Orrella dioscoreae: one gene and its partner. The protein of the gene in region 2 interacts with the protein of the main gene of each other region in a pairwise test. Links are inferred from orthologs where the notes say so. Each region holds a gene or a part of one and is shown on either strand. Other genes may lie near its edges.

Region 1 (15,838 bases), 1.6 Mb from region 2 along the record:
GCCACTTCCAGGGCGCCCGCGAACTGCGTTTCCACATCCACCCCGGCTCGAGGCTGGCCCGCAAGGCCGGGCGCTGGGTGGTGGCCGGCGAACTCATGGAAACCTCGCGGCTGTACGCGCGCTGCGTGGCGCGCATCGAGCCCGTGTGGCTCGAGCGCGTGGCTTCGCACCTGATCCGCCGCGCCCATGCCGACCCGCGCTGGGAGCGCAAGGCCGGGCAGGTGGTGGCCAACGAGCGCGGCACCTTGTATGGCCTGCCGGTCTACAGCGGCCGGCGCATCCACTATGGCCGCGTGAATCCCGGGCACGCCCGCGAGCTTTTCATCCGCCAGGCGCTGGTGCCGGGCGACATCGACACGCGCCTGCCCTTCGTGGCGCAGAACCGCAAGCTGATCGCGCAGATCGAGAAGCTGGAGCACCAGACGCGCCGTCCCGATATCCTGGTCGACGACACGCTGATCTTCGCCTTCTACGACAAGCTGCTGCCTGAGGACATCAGCCAGACCGCCACGCTGGAAGCCTGGTACGCCAAGCTCGACAAGGCGGGCGCGCAAGCCCTGTTGCTCACGCGCGATGCGCTGATGCGCCACGAGGCGGCGGGCGTCACCACCGAGGTCTTCCCGAAGAAGGTGGAATGGCAGGGCGTCGCGATGGCGCTCGACTATCACTTCGAGCCCGGCTCGCCGCGCGACGGCGTGACCTTGTCCGTGCCGCTCTTCGCGCTCAACCAGATCGACGCGCAGCGCTGCGAGTGGCTGGTGCCCGGCATGCTGAAGGAAAAGGTGCAGTTGCTGCTGAAGTCCCTGCCGCAGAAGCTGCGTCGCCACTGCGTGCCCTTGCCGGACTACGCCTCGGGTTTCTACGACCGCTGGTTCGAGCGCCTGGACGACCCGCAGATGGGCCTGGTCGAGGGCATCATCGCCGACATGTGGGAGCAGGTGCAGATCCGGCCGCAACTGGCGGACTTCAAGCTCGAGACGCTGCCCGCCCACCTGTTCATGAACTTCAAGGTCATCGACGAGCATGGCCGCATGCTGGAGGCGGGCCGGAACCTGGCGCAGCTGAAAGCGGGGCTGGGCCGCCAGGCCCAGGTCACCTTCCAGCAGATGGCCGCGCGCGATGCGGGCGTGGCCCAGGCGCTGTCGCACGAGAACCTGAGCGACTGGACCTTCGGCGCCTTGCCCGAGCTGCTGGAAATCCAGCGCAAGGGGCAATCCTTCGTGGGGTATCCGGCGCTGGTCGATCGGGGCACGCATTGCGACCTGGACGTCTATGACGATCCCGAGGAGGCGCGGCGGCACCATCGCGCGGGCCTCTTGCGGCTTTTCAAGCTGGGCCTGCGCGAGCAGGTCAAGTTCCTGGAAAAGAACCTGCACGACCTGACCAAGACCAGCATGCTCTTCATGCCGCTGGGCACCCTGGAAGAACTGCGCGACCAGATCGTCGACAGCGCCATCGGCCAGGCCTGCCTGGCCGAACCCTGGCCGGTGGACGCCGAGGCCTTCGCGGCGCGGCGCGCCGAAGGCAAGGGCCGGCTGGGGCTGCTGGCGCAGGAAGCCGCGCGGCTGGCCGCGACGGTGCTCACCGAATGGGCGGCGGCGCAGCGCAAACTGCCGCAGGCCAAGGGGCATGCCGCGGCGCATGCCGACATCCAGCAGCAACTGGGGGCGCTGGTCACGCGCTGGTTCATCCGCGACACGCCGCAGGCGCAGCTGGCGCATTTCCCGCGTTACCTGAAGGCGGTCAGCGCCCGCATCGACAAGCTGCGCGCCGATCCCGCCCGCGATGCCCGCATCATGCAGGAGATGGCGCCGCTGCTGACGCTCTACCAACGCGCCCGTGCAGCACGCAAGGGCGCGCCCGACGCCGGCCTGGACGAGTTCCGCTGGCTGCTGGAGGAGCTGCGCGTCGCGCTTTTCGCCCAGGAGTTGCGCACGCCCATGCCCGTGTCGGTCAAGCGCCTGCAGAAGAGTTGGGAAGCCATGCAGCGCTGACGGGCGCTGCCGCCCGCGCCCGAGCGTCGCCACGCGATGGCGCCGGCTCGGGCGCGAAGCCCCTGATGGCGACAGGACATTCATCGCAATTTCAACTGCTGCACTGCACAATACCAGCTTCGCACGTCCCGCGCGGGGCAGGGGAGCGCTTTTGCCGTGTCCGCCGCCCCGCAAGGCAGGCTGTTTCCCGGGCAGCGTGCCGGGACGGCCAGCAACACTCGAGGACACATGGATTTCAGTATCAAGGACAACGACGCCGGTGACGGCGTCGCACAGGAACCCGCCCGCCCACCCAAAGGCGGCAGCGTCGGACGCGCCGTGGTCGCCATGGCCATCGGCGGTTTCGGCATCGGCACGGGTGAGTTCGTCATCATGGGGCTGTTGCCCGAAGTCGCGCAGGACATCGGCATCACGATCCCCCAAGCCGGCCACGTCATCAGCGCCTATGCCCTGGGCGTGGTGATCGGCGCGCCGCTGCTGGCGGTGCTGGCGGCGGGCTGGCCGCGCCGCCGCCTGCTGGTGGCGCTCATGATCTTCTACGCGCTGGGCAATTTCGCCAGCGCGATGGCGCCCAGCTACCTGACGCTGAACCTGCTGCGTTTCGTCGCCGGCCTGCCGCACGGCACCTATTTCGGCGTCGCCGCGCTGGTGGCGGCGTCGCTGGTCGAACCCTGGCGGCGCGCCCAGGCGGTCGGCTGGGTCATGCTCGGGCTGACGACGGCGACGCTGGTGGGGGTGCCCATCGCCACCTGGCTGGGTGAAGTCTTCGGCTGGCGCGCGGCCTTCGCGCTGGTGGGCGTCATCAGCGTGCTGGCAGCCGTGATGGTCCAGCGCGAAGTGCCCGACCAGCCCGCGGACCATCGCGCCAGCCCCATGCGCGAGCTGGGCGCGCTGCGCCGCAAGCAGGTCTGGCTGACCCTGGGCATCGGCGCCATCGGCCTGGGCGGCCTGTTCTCGGTCTTCAGCTACATCAAGCCCACGCTCATCGAGGTCGCGGGCATGAATGCCTCGCTGGTGCCCGCGGTGCTGGCGCTCTTCGGCTGTGGGATGATCGTCGGCAACCTGGCGGGGTCCCGCCTGGCCGACAAGGCCTTGATCCCCACCATCGGCGGCCTGCTGGTCTGGGCGTTCGTGGTGCTGGGCGCCTTCGTGTTCACGGCGCACCATCCCTGGCTGGCCGCCATCAACGTCTTCCTGGTGGGCACCATCGTGGCCATGGGCCCGACGCTGCAGATCCGCCTGATGGACGTCGCGGGCGATGCGCAGACCCTGGCCGCCGCGCTCAATCATTCCGCCTTCAACATGGCCAACGCGCTGGGGGCCTGGCTGGGCGGCCTGTCCATCGCCGCTGGAATGGGCTATCCGTCCACCGGCTGGGTGGGCGCCCTGCTGGCGGTGGCGGGCTTGGGCGTCTTCGCCTGGTCGGTCAGCGCGGCGCGCAAGGAAAAGGCTGCAGCGGCCTGAGCGGCAGCGGGCCTTGCAGGGCCGGGCCACCGCGTGCCCGCGTCCCGCAATGAAAAACGCCCCCGCGGCAGCCTGCCGGCGGGGGCGTTTTCTTGCCTGTGGGCCTACAGCGCGATGAAGCCGATCACCACCAGCGCGATTAGGCCCCACTTGGTGGCCTTGTAGACCGTCTTGTTCCACTTCTTGAACGTACGGCGCTTCTGGTCGATGCGGTAGTGCAGGTGCGTCAGGCGGTTGATGGCGCCCGTCTTGTCGCCGCTTTCGTTGGGCGAGCTGGCCGCCGACATCACCGCCTTGCCGAACCAGCGGTTCAGCGCGCCGACCCAGCCCCAGCGCACGGGACGCTCGATGTCGCAGAAGAGGATGATGCGGTTCTGCTCGGTGCCGTTCAGCGCCGAGTGGATGTAGGTTTCGTCGAACACCACGCTGTCGCCGTCGCGCCAGCTGTAGCGCTCGCCGTCGACCTCGATGTAGCAGCGGTCGTCGTTGGGCGTGACCAGGCCCAGGTGGTAACGCAGCGATCCGGCATAGGGGTCGCGGTGCGCATTGAGCTTGCCGCCGGGCGGCAGCTGGGCAAACATCGCCGCCTTGACGGAGGGCAATTGGCGCAGTAGCGCCACGGTGCGCGGGCACAGGGCTTCCGCGGAAGGGTGGCGAGCGTCATACCACTTCAGGTAGAAGCGCTTCCAGCCGTACTTGAAGAAGGAGTTGAAGCCGATGTCGTCGTGCTTCTCCGCCGCCTTGATGTGCTGCGCCTCGGCCATGGCCAGGGCTTCCTCCCGGATCATTTCCCAGTTGTCGTCCAGCACCTTCAGGTCGGGCATGTCGGCCGGCGCCACGTAGGGCGTGGTCGGCACCTTGGAATTGAGCACCATCAAGGCATTGATGGGCGCCAGCAACGCCGAATGATCCAGCAACTGCCGCACGAAGGGCAGGCGCACGCGCCCACGCAGGTGGCCATACAGGATGGCGGCCAGCCAGATTCCGGGAATCAGCCATTTCATATCGTGAAAACCTTCCGTAACGTCCTAGTGGCACCGTGCCGGCGCTTGGGGGCCTGGGCGCGTGGGTACAATTCCGTCCATGTCAGAATCCGCAACGCCCCCTTCCTTCGTCCATCTGCGCGTCCATTCCGAGTTTTCGGTGGTGGACGGCATCGTCCGTATTTCCGATCTGGTCAAGCAGGCCGCCCGCCTTGGGCAGCCGGCCGTGGCGCTGACCGACCTCGCCAACCTGTTCGGATTGATCAAGTTCTACAAGGCGGCCCGCGGGGCAGGCATCAAGCCGATCGCGGGCTGCGACCTGTGGCTGACCAACGAGGATGACCGGGACAAGCCTTTCCGCATCCTGTTGCTGGTCGCCAGCCGCGAGGGCTATCTTAACCTGTGCGCCCTGCTGACCCAGGCCTGGCTGACCAACCAGCATCGCGGCCGGGCCGAGCTGCGCCGCGAATGGCTGCAAGGCCAGGCCGGCCTCATCATGCTGTCCGGCGGCCGGGCGGGCGACATCGGCCAGGCGCTGGAAGCCGGCAACATGGCCACCGCGCAGGTCCTGGCGCGCCAGTGGGCGCAAACCTTCCCCGGCAGTTTCTACATCGAGCTGCAGCGTTCGGGCCACGACGGCGACGAAGCCTATGTCCAGGCCGCCATGCGGCTGGCGGGCGAGTGCGGCCTGCCGGTGGTCGCCACGCACCCTGTGCAGTTCCTGTCCCGCGAAGAGTTCCGCGCCCACGAGGCGCGCGTCTGTATCGCGGAAGGCGAAATCCTCAGCAACCCGCGCCGCGCGCGCCGCCACACCGAAGACCAGTACCTGCTGGACTCGGCGGAAATGGCCCGCCGGTTCGCCGACGTGCCGTCGGCGCTGGCCAACAGCGTCGAGATCGCCAAGCGCTGCAACCTGACGCTGGTGCTGGGCAAGCCCCAGTTGCCCAATTTCCCCACGCCGGAAGGCGTGACGCTGGACGATTACCTGGTGCAGCTGTCGCGCGAGGGCCTGGAAGTGCGCCTGGCGCAGCTGTTCGCGGAAGCGGCCGAGCGCGACGCCAAGCGACCGGAATACCTGGCGCGGCTGGACTGGGAGTGCAAGACCATCATCCAGATGGGCTTCCCGGGCTACTTCCTGATCGTGGCCGACTTCATCAACTGGGGCAAGAACAATGGCGTGCCCGTGGGGCCGGGCCGGGGCTCGGGCGCGGGCTCGCTGGTGGCCTACGCCTTGGGCATCACCGACCTCGATCCCATCCGCTATGACTTGCTGTTCGAGCGCTTCCTGAATCCGGAGCGGGTGTCCATGCCCGACTTCGATATCGACTTCTGCCAGGACAACCGCGAACGCGTCATCGACTACGTCAAGCAGAAATACGGGCGCGAGGCCGTCAGCCAGATCGCCACTTTCGGTACGCTGGGCGCCAAGGCCGTGGTCCGCGACGCAGGCCGCGTGCTGGACATGCCCTACACCATGTGCGACCAGCTCTCGAAGCTGATCCCCTTCAATCCCGCCGATCCGTGGACCCTGGAGCGCACGCTGGCCAACGAGCCTGCCTTCAAGGAGCGCTACGAGCAGGAGGAAGAGGTGCGGGCGCTGGTCGACCTGGCCAAGCCGCTCGAGGGCTTGACCCGCAACATCGGCATGCACGCGGGCGGCGTGCTGATCGCGCCCGGCAAGCTCACCGATTTCTGCCCGCTGTATTGCCAGCAAGGCCAGGAAAACAGCGCGGTCTCGCAGTACGACAAGGATGACGTCGAAGCTGCCGGCCTGGTGAAGTTCGACTTCCTGGGCCTGCGCAACCTGACCATCCTGGATTGGGCCGTGCGTTTCGTGCGCCGCTTCAATGCGGACAAGCGCGACTTCGACGTCATGGCGCTGGCGCTCGATGATCCGGCCGCCTACAAGGTGCTGTGCGACGCGAACACCACCGCGGTGTTCCAGCTGGAATCGCGCGGCATGAAGGAACTGCTGAAGAAGCTGCGGCCCAGCACGTTCGAAGACGTCATCGCCGTGCTGGCGCTCTACCGCCCGGGTCCGCTGGAGTCGGGCATGGTGGACGACTTCGTCAACCGCAAGCACGGCCGCGCCGCGGTGGATTACTTCCACCCGGACCTGGAAGGGACGTTGAAGAGCACCTACGGGGTCATCGTCTACCAGGAACAGGTGATGCTGATCTCGCAGATCTTCGGCGGCTACTCGCTGGGCGGCGCCGACCTGCTGCGCCGCGCCATGGGCAAGAAAAAGCCCGAGGAAATGGCCAAGCACCGCGAGCTGTTCCAGAAGGGCGCGCAGGACAAGGGCCATGACCCCGACCTGGCCGTCCAGCTCTTCGACCTGATGGAGAAGTTCGCCGGCTACGGCTTCAACAAGTCGCACTCGGCCGCCTACGCGCTCATCTCGTATCACACCGCCTGGCTCAAGGCCTACCACCCGACCGAGTTCCTGGCCGCCACGCTGTCCTCCGACATGGACGACACCGACAAGGTCCAGACCTTCTGGAAGGATGCGCTGGCCAACGGCATCACCGTGCTGCCGCCCGACGTCAACCATTCGAACTACCGCTTCGAACCGGTGGAGGACGCGCACACCGCCCAGGGCCTGCCGCCGCGCACCATGCGCTATGGCCTGGGCGCGGTCAAGGGCACGGGCCAGGCCGCGGTGGAAGACATCCTGCGCGCGCGGGAGGAGGGCGGTCCGTTCAAGGACCTGTTCGATTTCTGCCGGCGCATCGACCGTCATTCGGTCAACCGCCGCACCATCGAGGCGCTGATCCGCGCCGGTGCCTTCGACACCATCCTGGCCAACCGGGCCGCCTTGCTGGCCTCGGTGCCCACGGCGATGGAAGCGGCCGAGCAGGCCGCGCGCAGCGCCAACCAGGTCTCGCTCTTCGGTGACTTCGGCGACGACGGCACGGACGTGGTGGCGGGGCAGCTGGCCAAGGTCCAGCCCTGGGACCTGCGCACCCAGCTGTCCGAGGAAAAGGCCGCGCTGGGCTTCTTCTTCAGCGGCCACCTGTTCGACGCCTGGCGCGACGAGGTCCGCCGCTTCGTGCCCACGCCGCTCGCGCGCCTGGAACCCGCACGCGAGCTGCAATGGATGGCGGGCGTGCTGGCCGGCGTGCGCACCATGATGACCCGCCGCGGCAAGATGCTGTTCGCGGTGCTGGACGACGGCTCCTCCCAGGTCGAGATCTCGGTCTTCAACGAGCTGTTCGAGCAGAACAAGACCCGCCTGCGTGAAGACCAGTTGCTGATCGTGCAGGGCAAGATCAGCAATGATGAATACTCCGGCGGCATGCGCATCGTGGCCGACACGCTGCACGACCTGCAGCTGGCGCGCGAGGCGCGGGCGCGGTCCCTGCGCATCACGCTCAATGGCAACGCCGACGCCGCCGAGCTGCGCCGCCTGCTGAACCCCTTCCGCGCCGAACCCGAGAATGGTTTCCCGGGAACGCCGGTGGAAATCTATTACGCGCGGGATGACGCATGCGGGCTGCTTCGCCTGGGCGAGGAGTGGCGCGTGCGGATGTCCGAGACGCTGATCGACCAGCTCAACGCCTGGACCCAGCCTTATCCTGTCGAGATCAACTACTGATGGATCGCGCTTCCATGCCTCGCGTCTCGGTCATCATCATCACCAAGAACGAGTCGGCCCACATCCAGGCATGCCTGGAGAGCGTCGCCTTCGCCGACGAGGTGGTGGTGCTGGACTCGGGCAGCACGGACGATACCCGTGACCTCGCGCTGGCCTGGGGCGCCCGGGTCGAGCAATCACCGGATTGGCCGGGTTTCGGCCCGCAGAAGAACCGCGCGCTCGATCTGGCGACAGGTGACTGGGTGCTCTCGCTGGACGCCGACGAGCGGGTCCCGCCCGAATTGGCAGAGGAAATTCTCGCGGTCATCGCTTCCCCCCAGCACGACGCCTATGACGTGGCGCGTCTGTCCGAGCTGTGCGGGCGTCCCATCCGCCACAGCGGCTGGTGGCCGGATTACGTGCTGCGCCTCTTCAGGCGCGGAACGGCCCGCTTCACCGAGGCCGCCGTGCACGAAAAGGTCGTGCCGCAAGGCAGCGTCGGCAAGCTCAGGCATCATCTGCTGCATTTCCCCTACGCCGACCTGGAAGCGTTGATCGCCAAGAACAACCGCTACTCCTCCGATGCCGCCGCGCAGATGCACGCGCGGGGCAAGCGCACCACGCCGCTGGGCATGCTGGGCCACGGCATCTGGACCTTCATCCGTATCTATTTCCTCCGGCGGGGCTTCCTGGATGGCCGCCAAGGCTTGGTGCTGGCGCTGTTCGCCGCGTCGGGCAGCATCTTCCGCTATGCGAAACTGCTGCTCTGGGACGAAACCCGCGGGAAAGGGTAGGCGACGGGCGCCGGCTATATCGGCGCCGTCGCGCGTTCCAGCTCGCTCAGCCAGCGTATCGCGTGTTCCCGGCTGCCGCCGCACATGTCTTCGGAGGGCTGGAGGCCGCCACAGAAAGCCGGCCGCTCTGGTTGCCCGAAGATGCGGCACCGGTGATCCTCCGCCAGCTGGATGCAAGGCACACCCGCTGGCTTGCCCTGGGGCATGCCAGGTATCGCGCTGGTGATCGACGGCGCCGTGCAACAGGCGCCGCAATCGGGCCGACAGGCCATGCCCATCAGACCCACCCGCGCAGCCAATACACCAGCAGGCCCGCATACTCCTTGATGATCGAGCGGCTGGCGTCCATCGTCCGCTCATCGGGCCACCACGGCGAGAACGCCGGGTCTTCGGGGCGGACGATCTGGGGGGCGGCCGGCGCCGCGGTGGCGGCGATGCCTTGCTTGCGGAAGGCCGCCATGGCGCGCGGCATGTGCAGCGCGGAGGTCACCACCAGCACCGTGCGGATGTTCTGGCCACGCAGGTGTTCTTCGGTGCGCTCGGCGTTCTCATAGGTGTTGCGGCTTGCGTTTTCCAGCACCAGCGCGGCATCCGGCACGCCCATCTGCTTGAGCGAATGCGCCATGCCCTGGGCTTCGCTGACGTCGCCTTCCAGCGCGCCCCCCGACAACACGATACGCGGTGCGCGGCCCGCGTGGTACAGCTCGGCTGCCCGGCCGATGCGGGTCACCCGCTTGGCGGGGTCGATGGGCTCGAACCAGTTCGCGCGATTGCCCGCCGTATGGCCGCCCAGCACCACGATGGCGTCCGCCTGCTGCACCTGGCCGGGCGGCAGGAAGGCATAGGTGCGCTCCAGCGCGCCGCCCAATGCCAGCGAGGTCGCGGGCAGGGACCAGGCCAGCGACCACGACAGCGCCAGCACCAGCACCGTCGCGGCCAGGCGCCGCCAGCGCAACAGCGCGAGCACGGCAGCCAGCACCAGCAGTGCCACGCTCAGGTTGATGGGGACGATGAGGGAGGTCAGCATGCTGGAGACGGAGGGCATCGATACTCAGGTCAGGGACGAATGACGGAAACGAGCTCAGACTGTACACGGTCGAGCACGGACTCGGCGCTGGGCCAGGCGTTATCGGCGCCCAGGCAGATCGCAGTCTGCGACCAGGGCCCGGTACGGGCCGGGTCGGTCACGCCAAAGAGCGTGACCTGGCGCGCGCCCGTGGCGCTGGCCACGTGCGAGACGCCCGAGTCGTTGCAGACCACCAGGCTGGCGGCCTGGGTGAGGGCGGCGAAAGCGCCCAGCGACAACGGCGGCAGCACCTGTGCCGTCGGGGCGTTGCGCTGCGCCTCCTCCAGTTCGGCCGGGGGCGGGCACATCAGGACGGTCCGGCCGGCGGCCTGCAGGTCCTGCGCCAACTGGGCGAAGCCTGGCCACACCTTCACCCGGCCACGGTGCAGGCCGGTAGCCGTGGGGGCGATCAGGACGAAGTCCTTGCCGTGCAGGCCGGCTGCCGCGAGGGCGGCATGGGCTTCTTCCTGGTGTTGCCGGGTCAAGGGCAGCGTCAGGCCAGGTTCGGGCTGCGCCGGGCCGGCGGGTAGCTGCCAGGCCTGCAGCGCCAGGCGGGTCAGGCGGTACCACGATTCCACGGCGTGCAGCCGCTCGCGTGATTTGGCCTGGGGCCAGCGCAGCAGCAGGGATCGCCCGTCATCCCGGTACCCGGCGCAGCGTATGCCAGCCAGGCGGAAAACGGCGGCGCTGGACAGCGAGTCCGGCAGGAGCAGTCCCGCCACCTCGGTAGTCCGGACGCCTTGCCCGGAAAAATGTTCGCGCACGCCGCGGCGGTCATCGCCCAGCCGTCCCGTCATGGGGATGAATCCCGCCAGCGGCAGACCCGCCAACAGGCCGCGCGCCCACGGCCGGGCGCAGACGTGCACGGGCAGCCCGGTTTCGAGCAGGCGCGCCAGCGAGGGCAGGCTCATGCAGACATCCCCCACCCAGTTGGGCAGGCGGACCAATAGATGGGACGGAAAGGCCATGAAAGTGATGAGCGTGTCTGACGGCGGAGGCCGGACGCTACCAGGAAGTCCTGGATGCGCCCGATAGGGATCGATGTCGCAGGCGGAGGGGGCGGCAGGCGGCAGGCGCCAGCCCGCAGCCGCGTGCGACGGGGCAATCATAAACGCAAGCGTGCCGCGCCTGCCGGCGCGGATCCGGCAGGCAAGGGCGTCGCACTGGGTACAATCCGTGCAGGATTCCACAGAAAAAGCGAGTGTCTTTCCCATGTCAGCCCCACGTTATGCCGCGGCCGGCTCCCAACCCGTCAAGTCAGAGCTGTGGCGGCGGGTCTATACCCGGGTCGGCGGCTATTGGAAGGGTTTGCTGCTGGCCATCCTGCTGATGGCCGGCGCGGCGGCCACGCAGCCCACCCTGGCGGTCATCATGAAGCCGCTGCTGGACGACGGTTTCGCCGGCACCAAGCCGCATTATGTCTGGGCCATCCCCCTGGCGGTCGTGGGCCTCATCTTCATCCGCGGCGTGTGCAATTTCTTCAGCGACTATCTGCTCGCCTGGGTCGCGAACAACGTCTTGCTCGGCATGCGCAAGGACATGTTCGACCGCTTGCTGGGCCTGCCCGACGCCGAGTTCAAGCGCGGCGACTCCGGCCGGCTGCTCAACCGCTTCACCATCGATGCCGGCAACGTCACCGGCTATGCCACGGACGTCCTCACGGTGCTGGTGCGCGAAACGCTGGTCGTGTGCGCGCTCATCGTCGTGCTGCTCTACATGTCGTGGAAGCTCACGCTCATCGTCATCTTCATGCTGCCGGTTTCCGTGCTGGTGGCGCGCACCTTCATCAAGCGCCTGCGCCGCATCAACCGCGACACCGTCAACATGAACGCCGAGCTGACCCGCGTGGTCAGCGAAGGCATCGACGGCCAGCGCGTCATCAAGCTCTTCGACGGCTACGAAAACGAAAGCAAGCGTTTTGGCTATGTCAGTGGTCGCCTGCGCCGTTTCGCCATGCGCTCGGCCACCGCCGATGCCGCCATGACGCCGCTCACCCAGATCTGCATCGCCATCTCGGTGGCGGCCGTGATCGCGGTGGCGCTCGGCGAGGCCTCGTCGGGCACCCTCACCGCGGGCGGCTTCGCGGCGTTCATGGCCGCGCTGGCGCAGATCTTCGATCCCATCAAGCGCCTGACCAATATCGCGGGCAAGATGCAGAAGATGCTGGTGGCCGCGGAAAGCGTCTTCTCGCTGATCGATGAGCAGCAGGAGTCCGACAAGGGCACGGCGCATTTCCAGGGGCCCGTGCAGGGGCGCATCGCCTTTCGTGGCGTCTCGCATCGCTTCCCGGATTCGCAGCGCGACACGCTCAGCGACATCGAGTTGCTGGTGGAGCCCGGCCAGACCGTCGCCCTGGTGGGCAGGTCGGGCAGCGGCAAGACCACCCTCGTCAACATGATTCCGCGCTTCGTCTCGCCCACGGGCGGACAGATCCTCATCGATGGCCACGACATCGAGGCGCTCGCGCTGCGCGACCTGCGCGCCCAGCTGTCGCTGGTCAGCCAGGACGTGGTGCTCTTCGATGACACCATCGGCGCCAACGTCGGCTACGGCGCCTTGCACGATGCCAGCGAGGAAGAGATTCGGCGGGCGCTGGCCGACGCCAACCTGCTGGACTTCGTCGATTCGCTGCCCGACGGGCTGAATACCCAGGTGGGCGAGAACGCCGCCCGCATGTCCGGCGGCCAGCGCCAGCGCCTGGCCATCGCCCGCGCGCTCATCAAGAATGCCCCCGTCCTGATCCTGGACGAGGCGACCTCGGCCCTGGACAACGAGTCCGAGCGCCAGGTGCAGATCTCGCTGGAGCGTCTCATGCAGGGCCGCACCACCCTGGTCATCGCGCACCGCCTGTCCACCGTGCAGAAAGCCGACATCATCGTCGTGCTGGACGCGGGCCGGATCGTCGAGCAGGGGCGCCACGCCGACCTGCTGGCGGCCAACGGGCTGTATGCCTCGCTGTATGCGATGCAGTTCCAGGAGGATTGAAGGCGTGGATGCGACGAGGGTGGCGGATCCACAGTCCGCCGCGCCTCTCGTCGGCGACAAAGAAAAGGCCGGGATCTCCCGGCCTTTTCGTTGGTGATTGCGCCTATCGGGATGTCACTGCGCGCCAGGCGGCGTGAACTTCAATCCCACGGCGATCCGGTTCCAGGCATTGATCAGCCCCACTGCCGCCGTCAGGAAGGCCACCTCCGACTCGGAGAATTGCTCGCGCACCTGCGCGTACAAGGCATCCTCGGCGCCCTGGTCCTTGCGGGTCAGCGCTTCGGTCCAGGCCAGGGCGGCCCGCTCCCGCGCCGTGAACACGGACGAATCCTGCCACGCCGCCAACTGATCCTGCTGCGCCAGTCCCACGCCGGCGCCGCGCGCCACGTTCAGGTGGAACTGCAGGCAGAAGGCGCAGCCATTGATTTGCGAGGCGCGCAGCTTCACCAGTTCAGTCAGCGTCTTTTCCAGCCCCGAGGCATCGATGGCCTTGCTGAGCGCGATCAGGGCGGCGTTCGCATCGGGCGCGAGCTGGGCAAAGGCGGCGCGCTCCAGGCGCGGGGTGGGCGGCGTGATGGCCATGCGGTCTCCGGGGGATGCAAGGTAAACAGGGTGAAAACAAGCAGGGTGCGCGGCGGGGCCGCCTACATCAGGATCAGGTCGTACTGTTCCTGGTGGTAGCTGGCCTCGACTTCCAGTGAAATCGGCTTGCCGACGAAATCCCCCAGCATGGCCAGGTGCTGGCTTTCCTCTTCCAGGAAGAGGTCGACCACATCCTGCGAGGCCAATATCCGGAATTCGCGCGGATTGAATTGCCGCGCCTCGCGCAGCACTTCCCGCAGGATCTCATAGCAGACGGTGCGCGCCGTGCGGACCGTGCCGCGTGCCTGGCAGGTCGGGCAGGGCTCGCACAACTGGTGCGCAAGGGAATCGCGCGTGCGCTTGCGCGTCATTTCCACCAGGCCGAGCTGGGTGAAACCGTTCACCGTCATGCGCGTGCGGTCATGCGACAAGGCCTTGCGCAGTTCGGCCAGCACGGTGTCCCGGTGCGCGTGATCCTCCATGTCGATGAAGTCCAGGATCACGATGCCGCCCAGGTTGCGCAGACGCAGCTGGCGGGCAATGGCCTGGGCCGCCTCCAGGTTGGTCTTGAAGATCGTGTCGTCGAAATTGCGCCCGCCCACGAAGCCGCCGGTATTCACGTCCACCGTCGTCAATGCTTCGGTCTGGTCGATGATGAGATAGCCGCCGGACTTCAGGTCCACGCGCCGCGACAGCGCGCGCGCGATCTCGTCATCCACGTTGGCCGTGTCGAACAGGGGCCGCTCGCCGCTGTAGTGCCCGATGCGCTCCGCGACGGAAGGCGTATACAGGCGCGCCCACTCCACCATTGCGGTCGTCGTGGTGCGCGAATCGACCAGGATCTTGCCGGTGTGGGGGCCGACCATGTCGCGCAGGACGCGTTGCGCCAGCGACAGGTCACGGTGCAGCACCGAGGGGGCAGGCAGGCTGCGGGCACTGGCCTGGACGCTGGCCCACAGCTTGCGCAGGTATTCCAGGTCGGCCAGCAGCTCCTCGTCCGTGGCGCCTTCGGCCTGCGTGCGCACGATGAAGCCGCCTTTCTCTTCGGCGGGAATGAGGGCCTGCAGCCGCTCGCGCAGGCGATTGCGCTCGGCGTCGCCGTCGATTTTCTGCGAGATGCCGATATGCGGGTCATGCGGCAGGTGCACCAGCATGCGCCCTGCCATGCTGATCTGGGTGGACAGCCGGGCGCCCTTGGTGCCCAGCGGATCCTTGATCACCTGCACCATGAGGGTCTGCCCCTCGAAGAGCAGCTTCTCTATAGGAGTGGGCGGTGTTCCCTGGGCGCGCTCGCTGCGGTTTTCTCGCAGGTCGGCAATGTGCATGAAGGCGGCGCGCTCCAGGCCGATATCCACGAAGGCGCTCTGCATGCCGGGCAGCACCCGCACGACGCGCCCCAGGTGGATGTTGCCGACATGACCGCGCTGGATGCTGCGTTCGACGTGCAATTCCTGCACGGCTCCTTGTTCCACCAGGGCTACCCGGGTCTCGAAGGGGGTGACATTGATCAGGATGTCTTCAGTCATGGTGGTGCTGCGATGCTGCATATATATAGGGAAGCACGTGCCAGGCGCGTGCGCACAGGCATCCATCATGACATCTATTGGCCTTGCGGACCGATGCCTTCCTGGGAGAACGGGGGTTTCCCCCTGGGGACGGCAGGGACGGCGGACAAGAATTTCCTCTTTTTTGGTGTTTGACTTGCAAAGTGCAAAAAAAGGGTGCTATAGTTCGCCCCCTCGCAACACGACACGCAAGTTGTTCTGCAACAAAAGTGTGGTTGTTGGGGGTGAGGTGGGTGGGGTGCTTAAGCGAAAACGCGGTGCGCCACACAAACTAAAAAAGTTGTGTTATAGTTTCGGGCTCGGCAACACGAACTGATTAAGGGTTAACCCTGATGAGTTCGGCGAGTCGGGAAGCGAGAAGAAGCGAGGCGGCGTAAGCCAAATCGATTTTTCGGGAAGTCAGTGGTTGGCGTTGTTAGGCTTAAGTCAAAACGCAAACGACTTGACAAACGAAAAAAACTGCTTCATAATCTCGTTTCTCTGCTGCTGAAACAGCAAGCGACGCGAAAGTAGCGCTACTGAGTCAGAAGCGAAGTTGATAGCAGTAACGACCGCAAGGTCACCGTTCTTTAACAACTAAACAGCCGATAAGTGTGGGCGCTTGGAATGAGTGCGCGTGCCAACGATTCAGCTTGCTGGATTGGTGGCTAGCCAACTAAATCAAGTGCTCACTTAATGAAGTAAGGTTTTTTAAACCTCACTTCCTTTGAGTAGCAGCGACGTATGACCGGCCTTCTTCGGAGGGTTGTTAATACGGAAATTACAGAGATTGAACTGAAGAGTTTGATCCTGGCTCAGATTGAACGCTAGCGGGATGCTTTACACATG
Region 2 (14,747 bases):
GATACTGAATGACGCCGCCATGACACCCGAGCGTCACGGAAATGGAATCTCCAGCATTTCCCGGCCGACGCTACCAGCTTGGCGCATCGGTCCCCGGCGGCACCGATGCGCGAACATAGCCCGCAGGCGTCCGGGCCAGCTCGGCCGCGGGCGGCAGCGCCCGCAACGCGCCATAGCCGCAGGGGTAATCCTGCAAGCAAGCATTCACATCCGGGCGCGGGCACGCCAGGCCATCGTCCACCCTGCCCAGGCCTCGCAGCCACTGCGCGGTCTGGGCCAGGGACACCTCCACCAGCCAGCTGCCGCCTTCGGATTGCTGGCGCCACAAGGCCGCCGCCGCGCCGAACGCCATCAGGAACCCCGTCGCCTGATCCAGGATCTGCATGGGCATGGCGCGCGGCTTGCCATCACCAGCCGCCTCGCCCTCGGCATGGTTGAAGCCCATGGCGGTCTGCAGCAGGGAATCGAATCCGCGCCGGCCGGCCCACGGGCCTTTCGTGCCGTATGCGCTCAAGGACACCATCACCAGGCCCGGACGGCGCGCGGCCAGGGCCCGGGGGGAAAAGCCCTTGGCTGCCAGGCTGCCGGGCCGGTAGCCCTGTGAGAACACATGGGCGCCATCCACCAGCGACCACAAGGCATCGCGCCCCGCCGCCGTGTCCAGGTCGACCAGGGCGGATCGCTTGCCACGGCTGGTGTCGACGATGGCGCCGATGTTCGGCAGCGTCGGGGAATTCACCAGCATGACATCGGCGCCGTGCGAGGCCAGCGCCCGTCCGCCCATCGGGCCGGCCAGGATGCGCGTCAGATCCAGCACACGCACCCCGGACAGGGGACGCGCCGCTGCATCCAGTGCCGGCAGGGCAAGAGGCGGCGCATCGTCCAGTCGCGTGAACGTCATGACAGGCTGGGCCGCCACCGCCCGTCCCTGGGGACTGCCATCCCATTGCGCAAAGCTGCGCAATGCCGTCACGACCAATCCCCGCGCCGCCGCGGCAGTCTCGAAGTCGATGGCGCGCCAGCCACGCAAGGCCTGCTGGACAGTGTCGCGGCTGGCATGGGCCACATCCAGTCCCAGCAAGCGCAAGGCACCGTCGCGATGATGCGCGAAATTCGCATGGATACGCACATGCCCGTCCGCGGTCTCGTACAGGCCGGTGATGGGATCCCAGTACTCCGGCTCCTTGCCGTCCAGCAGGAACCAGCCCGTGCACTCGATTGCAGCCTGCCGGGCCTGCACGGTCACCTGCTGCCGGGGCGTGCCGCGCAGATGCGCCAATTCGCAGGCTGCCAGGGCTGCGGCAGCCGTCGTGACCTGGGCCGCCAGGCCCACGGGAAAGGACGAGGGGAAGACGGGGTCCCGCCCGGGCAGTTGCACCGGCGCGAGCCCCTCGGCCGGCAAGCCGGCAAGGCGCCACAACGTTTCCAGGGTATCGAGAGCCGCCATCGCCATCTCATCCTTCAGCACCGATTGGCGCTTGTTCCAAAAACAGCCGTTGCTGGCCATTCTGCCTGCCGCCACCCGGGGCAGCAAACGCGTGGGCAAGGCGGTTTTCCCCATCGGGCCCGACCGCCCTGTGGATATCCTCCATGGAGCGGGGGTGTGGACAAGCTGTGGATCGTTTGGGGACAACACAGGGCCGTCCAGCGCCGCTTCCAGACTATCCACTTTCGCGTACAGCGGCACACAGGGGTGATCAACAGCGAAAATCCTTTTCAAACCATTGATTTCAAAAACCTATTCAGGCTTGTGCCACTTATGCACATCCCTTATCCATTACCATCAGTTGTATATATAAAGAAATGAACAAGGAACAAGGGAAAAGAAAAAAGTCCGTCCGGACCTGAGTCTTTGGCCTGACGGCCTACTCCCCTGTTCCAACCCTGTCTGCGCATAATTTGATCGGATCAAACTGCCATCGCTCCTCAGCGCCTGTGGATAACCTCTATGGAGCCGATATGTGCAGAAGCTGTGCGGGCTTTCTGGACAACCCGGGGATGGCAGGTGTCCCTCAAACTTTGTTCAACTTCATCCCCCGTTCAAAACACGGTTTCTTCACACCGAAAAAACGTGCCAACTTCTTGTTTTTGAAAAAATTTTCCAGGTAGTTCGAGTTATCCACAGGGCATCTTATCTACCATTAGTTGTATATAAAAGATATTAAGTAAAGACCACCCCGTCTCTCCTTCCCATCCAGATCCATGCGAATACTCCTAGTCGAAGACGAACCCGAATTGGCCCGTTGGGTCTCGCGCGCCCTGGCCCGTCAGGCAGGCTTCGTCGTGGAATGGGCCGACGATGGACTCCTGGCAGACAAACGGCTCGCCATGGAGGAATTCGACGCCATCGTGCTGGACCTGGGCCTGCCCACCCTGGATGGACGCACCTTGCTGGCGCGCTTGCGCGCGCGGGACGACCGGACCCCCGTTCTCGTCCTGACCGCCCGCGATTCGCTGGCGGATCGGGTCGATACGCTTCATGAAGGCGCGGATGACTTCCTCCCCAAACCTTTCCGCGTAGAAGAGCTGGAAGCCCGCCTGACGGCTTTAATCCGGCGCAGCAGGGGGAGGGAGCACCCCCGGCTTGCTTGCGGCGCCCTGGTGCTCGATACGGCCTCCCAGCGCTTTACCTTGCATGGACAACCCTTCGCCCTGTCTCCCCGCGAACATGCCGTGCTGCGCGTGTTCATCCAACGCACGGGAGAACCGGTGAACAAGCAGCAGATCCTGGAACGGGTGTTTTCCCAGGACAGCGACGTCAACCACGAAGCCATCGAAGTGCTGGTCCACCGATTGCGCAAGAAATTGGCAGGCGCCGGCGTGCAGATCGTGACGCTGCGCGGCATGGGCTATTACCTGGAAACCGTGGCCGGGGAAGTCACGCCCTCCGCCCTGCCCGCCGCCGATGCGTAGGCCGCTGTCGCCGCGCAGCCTGAAGGTCACGCTGCTGTCGTGGATGGTCCCTGTCCTGGTGCTCGTCATGATCGGCGCGCTGTGGCTGTCCAATCGCATGCTGAAGGAGCAGGTCGATGCCGCCTATGACCGCTCCCTGGCGGGTGCCTTGCGGGCCATCGACCTGAATATCTCCACCGCGTCAGGCGGCCTGTCGATGGAACAGCCCTATCTGATGCTGGAGTTCTTCGAGCTGACCGCCAACGGCCGGGTGCATTACCGGGTGGCCACCGAAGACGGTCTCGCCGAGATCGGCAGTCCGGCATTGCCCTTGCCAGATGTCCTGCCCTCCCCGGGCACGCCCATGTTCTATGAAGCGGTCTTCCAGGAAGAACCGGTACGCGTCGCCATCCTGTTGCGCGACGTGGATCCGCCGCTGGCCAGCGGACATGGCCGCCTGGTCGTGCAGGTGGCGGAAAGCCTGGAAACCCGGCGGGTCTTCATCAATGCCATGCTGCGGCGGTCCATCGAGCGCGACGTGGTCGGCATGATCATCAGCGTCCTGGTTCTGGTGGCGGGCGTCATCATTTCCTTGCGACCCCTGGGACGCCTGCGCGACGGGCTGCAGCGGCGTGATCCCGATGATCTTCGGCCGATCGAGTCCGACGAATTGCCGGACGAAGTCCTGCCCCTGGTCGACGCGCTGAACCAGCACATGGCGCGCCACGAGGCGCAGACACAGGCACAGCGGCAATTCCTGGACGATGCCTCGCACCAGTTGCGCACCCCCTTGTCCATCCTGCGGACCCAGCTGGGTTATGCCATGCGCGAATCGGATCCCGACGAGTTGCGGGCTGCGCTGCATGCCATGCAGGAAGGGCTCGATCGCGCCGAGCGCATGACCAACCAGATGCTCGCGCTGGCGCGTGCCCGGGACGCCGGCGTTGCGCGCCATGCCCTCGATTTCGAGACCGTGGACCTGCGTGAACTTGCGCACGGCGTGCTGCGTACCCTCTTGCCCGCGGCACGCGCCAAGCGGCTGGACTATGGCCTGGATGACGGGCCGGACAGCATGCGGATCTATGGCGTGGAATGGCTGTTGCGCGAAGCGCTCATGAACCTGGTGGACAACGCCATCCGCTATAGCCCCATCGAGGGGACTGTCAGCATCACCCTGTCGGCCAGCACGCACCTGGTGGAGGTCGGTGTCATCGACACCGGGCCGGGCATGAGCGAGGAGGACATCGCGCGCGCAGGGGTGCGCTTTCGCCGCGGCCAGGCCGGCAAAGGCAAGCCTGGCGCGGGTCTGGGGCTCGCGATCGTGCGCACGATCTCCGACCTGCATCGCGCCCGTCTTGCCTTGCAGGCCGCGCAACCGGGTCCGGGCTTGCACGTCAGCTGGGTCTTCCGGCGCGTGGCCTCGTGACGCTGTCACGCAGCTAGGGGTTATCCCTGGATTTGCGCAAATAATCCGCGAATTGAAAGGTAGCGGAAAGGCGCGGTTTCGTACCTTGTCGCCAGCATGCCGTCACCCGGCATGATTCCAGCGCGGCGGCGCACGATCGCCGGTGCATAAGAACATGGAGACTGACATGACCCCCATTTCCTTCCCGAAGGCCCGCGCGGCCGTGGCTGCCAGCCTGCTGGCCCTGGGCGTGGCTGCCGTGCCCGCGCACGCCGAGCCGCAACGTCCCGAGTGCATTGCGCCCGCCCAGCCTGGCGGCGGCTTCGACCTGACCTGCCGTCTGGCGCAGTCCGCCCTGAAGGAATCCGGCGCGCTGAAAAGCCCGCTGCGCATCGTGTACATGCCCGGCGGCATCGGCGCGGTGGCCTACAACAACATCGTGGCCCAGCGCCCCGCGGAAGCCGGCTCCATCGTCGCGTTCTCGGGCGGCTCGCTGCTGAATCTCGCGCAGGGCAAGTTCGGCAAGTACGGCGTGGACGACGTGCGCTGGCTGGCCGCGGTCGGCACCGATTACGGCGTGGCGGTCGTGCGCAATGACTCGCCGCACAAGGACCTGAAGAGCCTGATGGAGGCCTTCAAGCAGGATCCCACCAAGATCGTGCTGGGCGCTGGCGGTTCGGTCGGCAGCCAGGACTGGATGAAGGCCGCGCTGACCGCCAAGGCGGCTGGCGTCGACTACAAGAAGATGCGTTTCGTGGCGTTCGAAGGGGGTGGCGAAGCCATCACCGCCTTGCGTGGCGGCCACATCCAGGCCTACATGGGCGATGCCGCCGAGGCCATGACCATGCTGGAAGGCGGCGCACCCATCCGCGTGCTGGCCGTCTACAACGACAAGCGCCTGCCGGGCAAGCTGGCCGATATCCCCACCGCCGCCGAACAGGGCTACGACATCAACTGGCCCATCATCCGCGGCTACTACGTCGGCCCCAAGGTCTCGGACGCGGACTACCAGTGGTGGGTCGAAGCCTTCCAGAAAGCCATGGCCTCGCCCGGCTTCGAGAAGCTGCAACAGCAACAGGGCCTGTTCCCCATGAACATGGTGGGCCAGGAGCTGGACGCCTACGTGAAGGAACGCGTCAAGGCCTACGCACAGCAGGCGGAGTCCTTCGGCCTGATCAAGAAGTAAGACGCGGGGCGCCGCCGCCGCACTCCCCCGCCTGTTCCGATGTCTCCCCGGCGCAGGCGGGTTTTTTCTTCACGCCGACGTCATCGCAGATCACAGTCGCCGCGCGGCCCCTGGCCTTGCGGCCGTCCTGCGTCCCTGCATGGCCTCAGCGGGTGTCTTTCCATCAACATCGTCCAGACTGAGAGGGTGCCATGGCACTGAACGACAGGACTCTAGGGATTGCCGCGCTGGTGCTCGCGGCCTTCCTCACGTGGCATGGCTACGACCTGGAAGCGCCCTTCGCCTACGAGCCCGTGGGGCCGAAGGCCTTCCCCTTGCTCGTCGCATTGATCATCGCGCTCTGTGGCGTGCGCCTGATCATCAAGGGCGGCAATCCCGCCGAACCCAACCCGCCCGGGGCCAACGCGCGCATCGGCATCATGGTGGGACTGGTGGCCGGCTATGCCTTCCTTTTCCAGTGGCTGGGTTTCGTGATAGCCACCGCTGCCATGACCATCCTGGTCGGCCGTCTCTTCGGCGGCACCTGGCTCAAGAGCGCGATCGGTGGCGTGGTCATGTCCGTGGGCTTCTTCTTTCTCTTTGACCGTGCGCTGGATGTGGTGCTGCCCACCGGCCTCCTGGGAGGACTGCTATGAGCGGCATTCTCGACCAACTCGCCCTGGGTTTCGGCGTGGCCTTCACGCCCATGAACCTGCTGGTGGCGGCTCTCGGTTCGTTCTTCGGCACCATCGTCGGCGTGCTGCCGGGCCTGGGTCCCATCAATGGCGTGGCCATGCTGATCCCCATCGCCTTCGCGATGAACCTGCCGCCTGAAACCGCGCTGATCCTGCTTGCCGCGGTGTACGTGGGCGCCGAATATGGCGGGCGCATCACGTCCATCCTGATCAACGTGCCCGGCGAGGCAGCGGCGGTCATGACCACGCTCGATGGCTATCCCCTGGCGCGCCAGGGCCTTGCCAGCGTGGCGCTGTCGCTCTCAGCCTGGTCGTCGTTCATCGGCTCGCTGATCGCGACGCTGGGCATCATCCTGTTGGCGCCGTTGCTGGCCAACTGGGCCCTGGCTTTCGGTCCCGCCGAGTACTTCGTGCTGATGGTCTTTGCCTTTTGCGCGCTGACCAGCCTGCTGGGGGATCAACCCGTCAAGGGCGTGTTGGCGGCGATGATCGGTCTTGCCATTTCGACGGTGGGCGTGGATGCGAACTCGGGTGTCTACCGCTATGCCTTCGACATTCCGCACCTGGCTGACGGCATCGATTTCGTGGTGGTGGTGATCGGCCTCTTCGCCGTAGGCGAGATGCTGCAGATGCTGGAGAAGGTGCTGTCTGGCCATTCCATCGAGGTGCCGGTCAGCGGCCGCAAGCTCTTCAACTTCAAGGAATTGAAGTTCACCAACGGCAGCACCTTGCGTGGCGGTTTCCTCGGGTTTTTCCTCGGCGTGTTGCCGGGTGCAGGCGCCAGCGTGGCGTCGGCCGTGGCCTATGCCAACGAAAAGCGCTACATCGAAGGCAAGGACCCCGAAGCGAAGTTCGGCAAGGGTGACATGCGTGGCCTGGCGGCGCCCGAAGCCGCCAACAACAGCGCGGCAACCGGATCGTTCATTCCCATGCTGACGCTGGGCGTGCCGGGCTCGGGCACCACCGCCGTGATGATGGGCGCCCTGACGCTCTACAACATCACGCCGGGTCCGGTGCTGTTCGATGCGCAACCGCAGCTGGTGTGGGGCCTGATCGCGTCGCTCTTCGTCGCCAACGTCATGCTGTTCGTCATGAACGTGCCGATGGTGCGCGTGTTCGCCTCGATGCTGTCCATCCCATCCTGGCTGCTAGTGCCGGGCGTGCTGGCCATCAGCTTCATCGGTGTGTATGCCATCAACGCGACGACGTTCGACCTGGTGCTGGTCGTCATCATCGGCGCGCTGGGCTACTTCCTGCGCAAGCTGAATGTGCCGATGGCGCCGATGATCCTGGGCGTGGTGCTGGGCACGATGATGGAGCAGAACCTGCGCCGTGCCTTGTCCATCACGAACGGCGAAATCGGCATCCTGTTCCACAGCGGCGTGGCCAAGGGCTTGTGGATCGCGGCGTTGGCCGTGGTGATCCTGCCCATTGCGTATCGTCGCCTGATCCGCAAGCGCCGCGGGACGAAGGCGGGCGAGCAGGACGAGTGATCTGCTTTCGCCTGTCGGGGTAGGCGGAAAAGAAGAAGGGCGTGGCCAACAGCCGCGCCCTTCTTCCTTGGCCCGCCGGACACCGGATGGATGGGCCCGGCAGGCGTTCAGACCGACTGCAGGCGCCGGATGGCCTCGTCCAGGGTCGCGTCCTGCTTGGCGAAGCAGAAGCGCACGATCTGGTGGTTGGAAGCGGGGGCGGCAGGCTGGCGATAGAACGCCGACACGGGAATGACGGCCACGCCGTGTTCCAGCGTCAGCCAGCGCGAGAATTCGGCCTCGGGCAGGTCCGAGATCGCGCCATAGTCGGCCAGCATGAAGAAGGTGCCAGGGCATGGCAATGCCTTGAATTTCGTGGCGGCAAGTCCGCGCGCCAGGCGGTCGCGCTTGGCCTGGTAGAACGCGGGCAGGTTCGCGGCATGCGAGGCATCCTGCATATAGGTGGCCAGCGCATGCTGCATCGGCGAGGCCACCGTGAAGACCATGAACTGGTGCACCTTGCGCAGCTCGGCCGACAGGGCCTTGGGGGCGCAGCAATAGCCTATCTTCCAGCCGGTGGTGTGATACGTCTTGCCGAAAGACGAGATCACGAAGGCGCGCTCGGCCAGCGCAGGGCGGCTTGCCAGGCTGACGTGCGGCTGGCCATCGAACACGATGTGTTCATAGACTTCGTCCGACGAGAGCAGCACGCGCGTGTCGCGCACGATGTCTTCCAGCGTGTCCAGGTCGGCCTGCGTCAGCACCGCGCCGGTGGGGTTGTGCGGGAAGTTCAGCATCAGCAGGCGCGTGCGCGGCGTGATCGCATCGCGCACCTTCTGCCAGTCGACGCGGTAGTACGGATCGGCTTGCGTCGGCGCGCGCAGCGGCACCGGCACGGCCACGCCGCCCGCCAGGCGGATGGAAGGCAGGTAGGAGTCGTAGCAGGGTTCGATCACGACCACTTCGTCGCCAGCCTGGACCGCGCACAGCACCGTCGCCATCAGGGCTTCGGTGGCGCCGCTGGTCACCGTGATCTCGCTATCCGCGTCGTAGCGCCGTCCATAAAGGGAGGCCACCTTGTCCGAGATCGCCGCGCGCAGCGGCGCGATGCCGGGCATGTAGGGATACTGGTTATGGCCTTGCGCCATGGCCTGGCTGACCAGGTCCAGCAGTGCGGGGTCGGCGTTGAAGTCAGGAAAGCCCTGGCCCAGGTTGATGGCGCCGGTGTCGGCGGCCAGCTTGCTCATGACCGTGAAGATGGTGGTGCCGACGTCGGGGAGCTTGGATTCGATCATTGTGTGCTTGCGTGCCGCAGGAAAGGCAGCGGGCGGAGTTAAGGGGTTGGCGTGGAAGGCAAATGCCAGCGTGCGAAGGATAATACGCACTTTACGCGCGAATGCCGCCCCAGCCGTCCATGATGCCCTTGCGCCTTTTTGCCGGATTCCTGATTGCGTTGGCCGGCGCGCTGCTCGCCGTGCACCTGGACCTGCCGTTGCCGTGGATGCTGGGCCCCTTGCTGGCGACCGCGGCCACGCGCATCCGCGGCATGCAGACGGTCTGCCCTGCCCCGCTGCGCAACGCGGGCCAATGGGTCATCGGGACGTCCCTGGGCCTGTATTTCACGCCACAGGTCGTGGGACATGTCGTGGACCATGCGCCGGCCATCGTGGCGGGCATGGTGTTTCCGGTGCTGCTGTGCGGCCTGGGCGCCATCCTGATGCAGCGCTTCGCCAAGGTGGATTTCCAGACCGCCTGGTTCTCCTGTGCGATAGGCGGCGCCAGCGAGATGACGACCCTGGCCGAGCGCCATGGCGCGAACCTCGAACGCGTCGCCACGGCACACAGCGTGCGCATTCTGCTCGTGGTTATGATCGTGCCCTTCCTGTTCCAGGCCTGGGGCGTGGCGGGCCTGGATCCCTCCTTGCCGGGCACTGCACGGGTGGACCCGCCGGGATTGTTCCTGCTGGTCGCATTGACGTGCGCCAGCGCATTCCTGTTCGCCTGGCGCAAGCTGCCTGCGCCCTGGATACTTGGGCCGCTGGCCGTGGCCATGGGGCTCACCACGCAGGACGTGTCGCTGTCGGCGCTTCCCGCCGTGGTGACGGCAGGCGGGCAACTGCTCATCGGCTGGTCCTTGGGCGACCGCTATCGGCCGGGCTTCTTCCGCGGCGCGCCAAGCCTGGTCCTGACGGCGGCGCTCTATACCGTGCTTTCCTTGCTGCTGGCAGCGGGGTTCGCGTGCCTGCTCGTCCTCTTCACGGACGTCCCGCTACCGACGCTGATCCTGGGCACGACACCCGGTGGCATCGCCGAGATGGCGATCACCGCAAAGGTGCTGCAATTGGGCGTGCCGGTCGTCACCGCGTTTCACGTCACGCGGATGGTTTTCGTGGTGCTGGTGACGGGGCCTTTGTATCGTTTGGTTTCGCGCAAAAAGTCCGCGGAAAAGCCTTAATTGGCGCGGTTTGGCACGCACAAATACGACATTCGGGAAAACGCCGATATGAATATTTTGCCGGCCGTCGGTATGCTGCATTTCGCGGTTGTAATCAAGCTGTGCGCAAGACCCCTCTGTCGGCCCTCTCGCTTTACCCCTTGCCCTTCGCGGTATCCGGAAGCAGATGTCCAGTAGGAATTCAGCGACCTTGGTTCAATGCACTCCCTGTTTTCTATATGGACGTTTCCGATCATGGCTCAAACGGGCAAAGTTAAGTGGTTCAACGCCGAGAAGGGTTTCGGTTTCATTACCCCCGACGCGGGCGGCACTGACGTCTTCGCGCACTTCTCGGCCATCCAGGGCCGTGGCTACCGCAGCCTGAACGAAGGCCAGGCCGTCGAATTCGAAGTGAAGGATGGCCCCAAGGGCCCTCAAGCTGAGGACATCCGTCCTCTGTAAGTCGGGAAATCCCGTTTTTCCCGTCAGGCCAGCCTGTACTGGCCCGACAACGCCCCGCGCCTTTCAGGCCGGGGCGTTGTCACGTGAAGTCGTTGAAACTTATAAATTATCTATATAAATCAATGGCTTGCGGCGGCATTGCTCATCGCGCGTCGCGCACCCAGCCGACGCGATAGACCCTGCCAGTCTGTATTCCCTCGACGCTTCGGCGATAAGCCGCAGCCACTTTCCACGCTGGCACGCTGTCGAAACCGGGAAAACTGTTGGCATAGTGTTCCAAGGCCTCCGTCAGGACGGTAGGACTGACGACGTTGATACGCCGGCCTGACAACGCCAGCGCCGCTGCGCGCACAAATCCCTCCAGACCGGCGTTGACCGCTGCGGCGTTGGTGCCGTCCCGGATAGGCTCATCCGAGAGGATGCCGGTGGTCAGCGTAATCGAACCTCCTTCGTTCAGATAATGCTGGCCGATCAGCGTCAACCGCACCTGGCCCAGCAGCTTGTCCAGCAGGCCTTGTGCGAAGTCTTCCGCGCGCAGGGTTTGCAGCGCGCCGAAGTGGACGTTTCCCGTGGTGGCGATGATCGCATCCACCTTCCCTACCGATTCGAACAGCGCTTGCACGCTGTGCGCATCCTTGATGTCGACGGACAACGTGCTTCGGCGATGACTGGCCTGGATCACCTCGTGATCCCTTTCCAGGTCTTGGACTACCGCCTTCCCGATCAGTCCGCTGGCGCCGACGACGAGTACCTTCATGAATATGCTCCTTATCTGTTGGCTGACACGCCACAGTGTGGGGAGCGCATCCGAGCTGATCAATGGCGGATAATTTGCAGGACTTTCAACATCGGGTTGGGAATGAGGCGGGCATGGACAGGATCAAGGCCATAGAAGTCTTCGTTGCCGTGGTAGATAACGGCAGCTTGACCCGTGCCGCGGAGCGGCTGGACGTGACGCCAGCGATGGTGGGCAAGGTGTTGGCGCAACTGGAAACCCACCTGGGCGTGCAATTGATACGGCGAACAACCCGTCAGCAGAGCCTCACCGATGCGGGTCGGCGTTTCTACGAGGAAGGCCGGCGAGTATTGGAGCAATTGTCATGGGCGGAGGCATCCGTGACGGATCTTCAGGCACAAGGACAGGCAACGCTGCGCATCTCCTGCGCCACCACGCTGGGCCAATGCTTGATCGCACCGGCGCTGGCGGGTTTTCAGCAAGAGCATCCCAATGTCCGGCTTGTGCTGGAGCTGAGCAACAGCCATGTAAATCCTGTTGAGGAAGGATTCGATCTGCTGCTTCGCGTTGGCGCACTGGATCCGGACCTCGATCTGGTCGCGATACGTCTTGGGGACTATCGCATGGCGTTGTGTGCGTCTCCTGAGTATCTTGCCGTGCACGGCACGCCGGAACACGTCGAGCACTTGGTCAGCCATCGGTGTCTTGGAAACCTCGTTTGGAATAGGCGTTCCACGTGGAACCTGTTGATCGGGGAAGCGCCGCAGCCCTGGCCCGACGCGATCTTTCTGAGCAATGATGGCCCGGCATTGAGACAGGTTTCGCTAGCAGGCGGCGGCATCCTGCTTCAACCGGAGATGTTGGTGGAAGAGGATATCGCCTCCGGAAGGTTGATTCCCCTGCTTGAGGATTACCTGCCCGCGTCTCGGCCTATACATGCTCTGTATCGTCGGGACAGATTCCCGCTGGCGAAGGTATCGTCATTGGTGGATTACCTCCGACGGACCTTGAGATCAACGCTCCAGGATTGATCGCTATCGGGTGTTCCACGTGGAACATGCATTTTGCTTTGAGCTCCCGCGCAACGTTGGTTGTTTCACGTGGAACACGAACTCTCATTGTTCCACGTGAAACAGAACGCCAATGTTCCACGTGGAACATGGATCTCCCGCTCGGATATATCCCCAGGTGCTGGACACGACAATTACCTCAGTGCATTCATCGAGTGAGCCCGTCTCCCTTCCCCAACGCGCTTGATGTTCCACGTGGAACCAAAAGAGCCCCGGCACTATAATCCCGGTTTGATCTTTGCCTTACCCATTCCCATCATGGATTTCCCCCGCGAATTCGACGTCATCGTGGTCGGCGGCGGTCACGCCGGCGCCGAAGCTGCGCTGGCTGCCGCACGTGCCGGTAGCGCCACCCTGTTGCTGACCCACAATATTGAGACGTTGGGACAGATGTCCTGCAACCCGTCGATCGGGGGTATTGGTAAAGGCCACCTGGTCCGTGAAATCGATGCCCTGGGCGGTGCGATGGCCATTGCCACAGATGAGGCAGGTATCCAGTTCCGCATCCTGAATGGTTCCAAGGGCCCCGCGGTGCGTGCCACCCGTGCCCAAGCAGATCGGGTGCTTTATCGCAAAGCCATCCGCGGCCGCCTGGAAAATCAAGAAAATCTCTGGCTCTTCCAACAAGGCGTCGATGATTTGATGGTGGAAGGCGACCGTGTGGTGGGGGCCGTTACCCAGATTGGTTTGAAGTTTCGCGCGAAGACGGTGGTGCTGACTGCAGGCACCTTCCTGAACGGCCTGATCCACGTGGGACTGCAGAATTACTCCGGCGGCCGGGCAGGCGATCCGCCCGCGACCTCATTGGGACAACGCCTCAAGGAGCTGAAGCTACCGCAAGGGCGCCTGAAGACCGGGACGCCGCCGCGCATCGATGGCCGCAGCATCAACTACAGCGTGCTGGAAGAACAACCCGGTGACCTGGATCCGGTGCCGGTGTTCTCCTTCATGGGCAATGCGGCGATGCACCCTCGCCAGGTGCCTTGCTGGATCACCCACACCAATGCCCGGACCCACGACATCATCCGTGGTGGCCTGGATCGCTCGCCGATGTATAGCGGCGTGATCGAAGGCGTGGGGCCGCGCTATTGCCCGTCCATCGAGGACAAGGTCCATCGTTTTGCCGACAAGAACTCGCATCAGGTCTTCCTGGAGCCTGAAGGCCTGGATACGCATGAGGTCTATCCCAACGGCGTCTCCACCAGCCTGCCGTTCGACGTGCAGCTGGATCTGATACGGTCCTTGCCCGGTTTGGAAAACGCACACATCCTGCGTCCTGGCTATGCCATCGAATACGACTACTTCGATCCGCGTGGATTGAAGAGCAGCCTGGAGACGCGAGCCATCCAGGGGCTTTTCTTTGCGGGTCAGATCAACGGCACGACGGGCTACGAAGAAGCCGCGGCACAAGGCCTGCTGGCTGGCGTGAACGCCGCGCTGCAAGCCCAGGGGCGTGAACCCTGGGTGCCGCGCCGCGAAGAGTCCTACCTGGGTGTGCTCGTCGATGACCTGGTCACGCGGGGCGTCACCGAACCTTATCGGATGTTCACGTCGCGTGCGGAATACCGGCTGAGTCTGCGCGAAGACAATGCCGATCTGCGCCTGACCGAAATTGGCCGCAACCTGGGTATCGTGGACGATGCCCGCTGGGAGGCTTTCAATCGCAAGCGCGACGCCGTCGCCGCGGAAGTGCAGCGCTTGAAAAGCAGCTGGGTGCATCCGCGCAACTTTTCGTCGGATGCGGCCGAAGCCTTGCTCGGCAAAGCCATTGAACGTGAGTACTCGCTATCAGATTTGCTCTCACGCCCCAACGTGTCTTATCGCCGCCTGATGGAAGCGCCCAATGGCCTGGGCGAGCTACTGGCCGGTCCTGGCCTGCCAGAGGGCGAAGTGGCCGAGCAGGTCGAGATCCAGATCAAGTACGCGGGCTACATCGCCCGGCAGCAGGACGAGGTGCGCAAGCATGCCCACCACGAGGCCCAGCGCATCCCCGAAGACATCGATTACGACGCGGTGACCAGCCTGTCCTTCGAGGTGCGCCAGAAGCTCAAGGCCGCGCGCCCCGAAACCGTCGGCCAGGCCGCCCGGGTCTCGGGCGTCACGCCCGCCGCCATTTCATTGCTGCTCATCCACTTGAAGCGCCTGCAGTACGGCTCGCGCAATCGGCGGGCTGCCTGAATGCCGCCCGTCACCGCTAGTACCGACCACGCGCCTCGCCTGGCGCGTGCAGTGCAGGTCCTGGGCCTGACCCTGGATACGGTCCAGCAGGCCGCGCTGCTGGCCTATGTGGGCCAGATGCAGCACTGGAATCGCACCTACAACCTCACTGCGCTGCGGGATCCCGAGCAGATGCTGATCCAGCACGTCTTCGACAGCCTGTCGCTGGTGGGGCCGCTCGCGCGGGTCCTGGACGCGC

The links.
Region 1: the proteins of ODI_RS00760 (region 2) and dnaE interact in binary tests that used the Escherichia coli proteins (3 or more experiments, as listed by UniProt). The link is inferred for Orrella dioscoreae from one-to-one orthologs.

Annotation. Positions count from the first base shown.
Region 1 is NZ_LT907988.1:1,765,554-1,781,391, forward strand. The notes cover bases 4,211-8,239. They hold dnaE (DNA polymerase III subunit alpha), read left to right. Parts: upstream 4,211-4,541; coding sequence 4,542-8,039; downstream 8,040-8,239. Other genes in these bases: lpxO (lipid A hydroxylase LpxO), read right to left, coding at 4,211-4,462; ODI_RS08255 (glycosyltransferase family 2 protein), read left to right, coding at 8,054-8,239. In the rest of the region: ATP-dependent RNA helicase HrpA, read left to right, coding at 1-1,994; ODI_RS08240 (MFS transporter), read left to right, coding at 2,322-3,458; more of lpxO, read right to left, coding at 3,563-4,210; more of ODI_RS08255, read left to right, coding at 8,240-8,812; ODI_RS08260 (YkgJ family cysteine cluster protein), read right to left, coding at 8,827-9,084; ODI_RS08265 (YdcF family protein), read right to left, coding at 9,090-9,857; ODI_RS08270 (glycosyltransferase family 9 protein), read right to left, coding at 9,869-10,846; lipid A export permease/ATP-binding protein MsbA, read left to right, coding at 11,091-12,863; ODI_RS08280 (carboxymuconolactone decarboxylase family protein), read right to left, coding at 12,978-13,445; rng (ribonuclease G), read right to left, coding at 13,508-14,971. UniProt on the Escherichia coli protein: DNA polymerase III is a complex, multichain enzyme responsible for most of the replicative synthesis in bacteria. This DNA polymerase also exhibits 3' to 5' exonuclease activity. The alpha chain is the DNA polymerase catalytic subunit.
Region 2 is NZ_LT907988.1:143,415-158,161, reverse strand. The notes cover bases 6,842-9,779. They hold ODI_RS00760 (pyridoxal phosphate-dependent aminotransferase), read right to left. Parts: upstream 8,925-9,779; coding sequence 7,758-8,924; downstream 6,842-7,757. Other genes in these bases: ODI_RS00755 (AbrB family transcriptional regulator), read left to right, coding at 9,044-9,779; ODI_RS00765 (tripartite tricarboxylate transporter permease), read left to right, coding at 6,842-7,650. In the rest of the region: ODI_RS00790 (CoA transferase), read right to left, coding at 71-1,447; ODI_RS00785 (response regulator), read left to right, coding at 2,203-2,913; ODI_RS00780 (sensor histidine kinase), read left to right, coding at 2,906-4,318; ODI_RS00775 (Bug family tripartite tricarboxylate transporter substrate binding protein), read left to right, coding at 4,485-5,483; ODI_RS00770 (tripartite tricarboxylate transporter TctB family protein), read left to right, coding at 5,681-6,118; more of ODI_RS00765, read left to right, coding at 6,115-6,841; more of ODI_RS00755, read left to right, coding at 9,780-10,084; ODI_RS00750 (cold-shock protein), read left to right, coding at 10,319-10,525; ODI_RS00745 (short chain dehydrogenase), read right to left, coding at 10,668-11,282; ODI_RS00740 (LysR family transcriptional regulator), read left to right, coding at 11,396-12,292; tRNA uridine-5-carboxymethylaminomethyl(34) synthesis enzyme MnmG, read left to right, coding at 12,590-14,509; 16S rRNA (guanine(527)-N(7))-methyltransferase RsmG, read left to right, coding at 14,510-14,747. UniProt on the Escherichia coli protein: Shows aminotransferase activity with methionine and histidine as substrates, and to a lesser extent also with phenylalanine.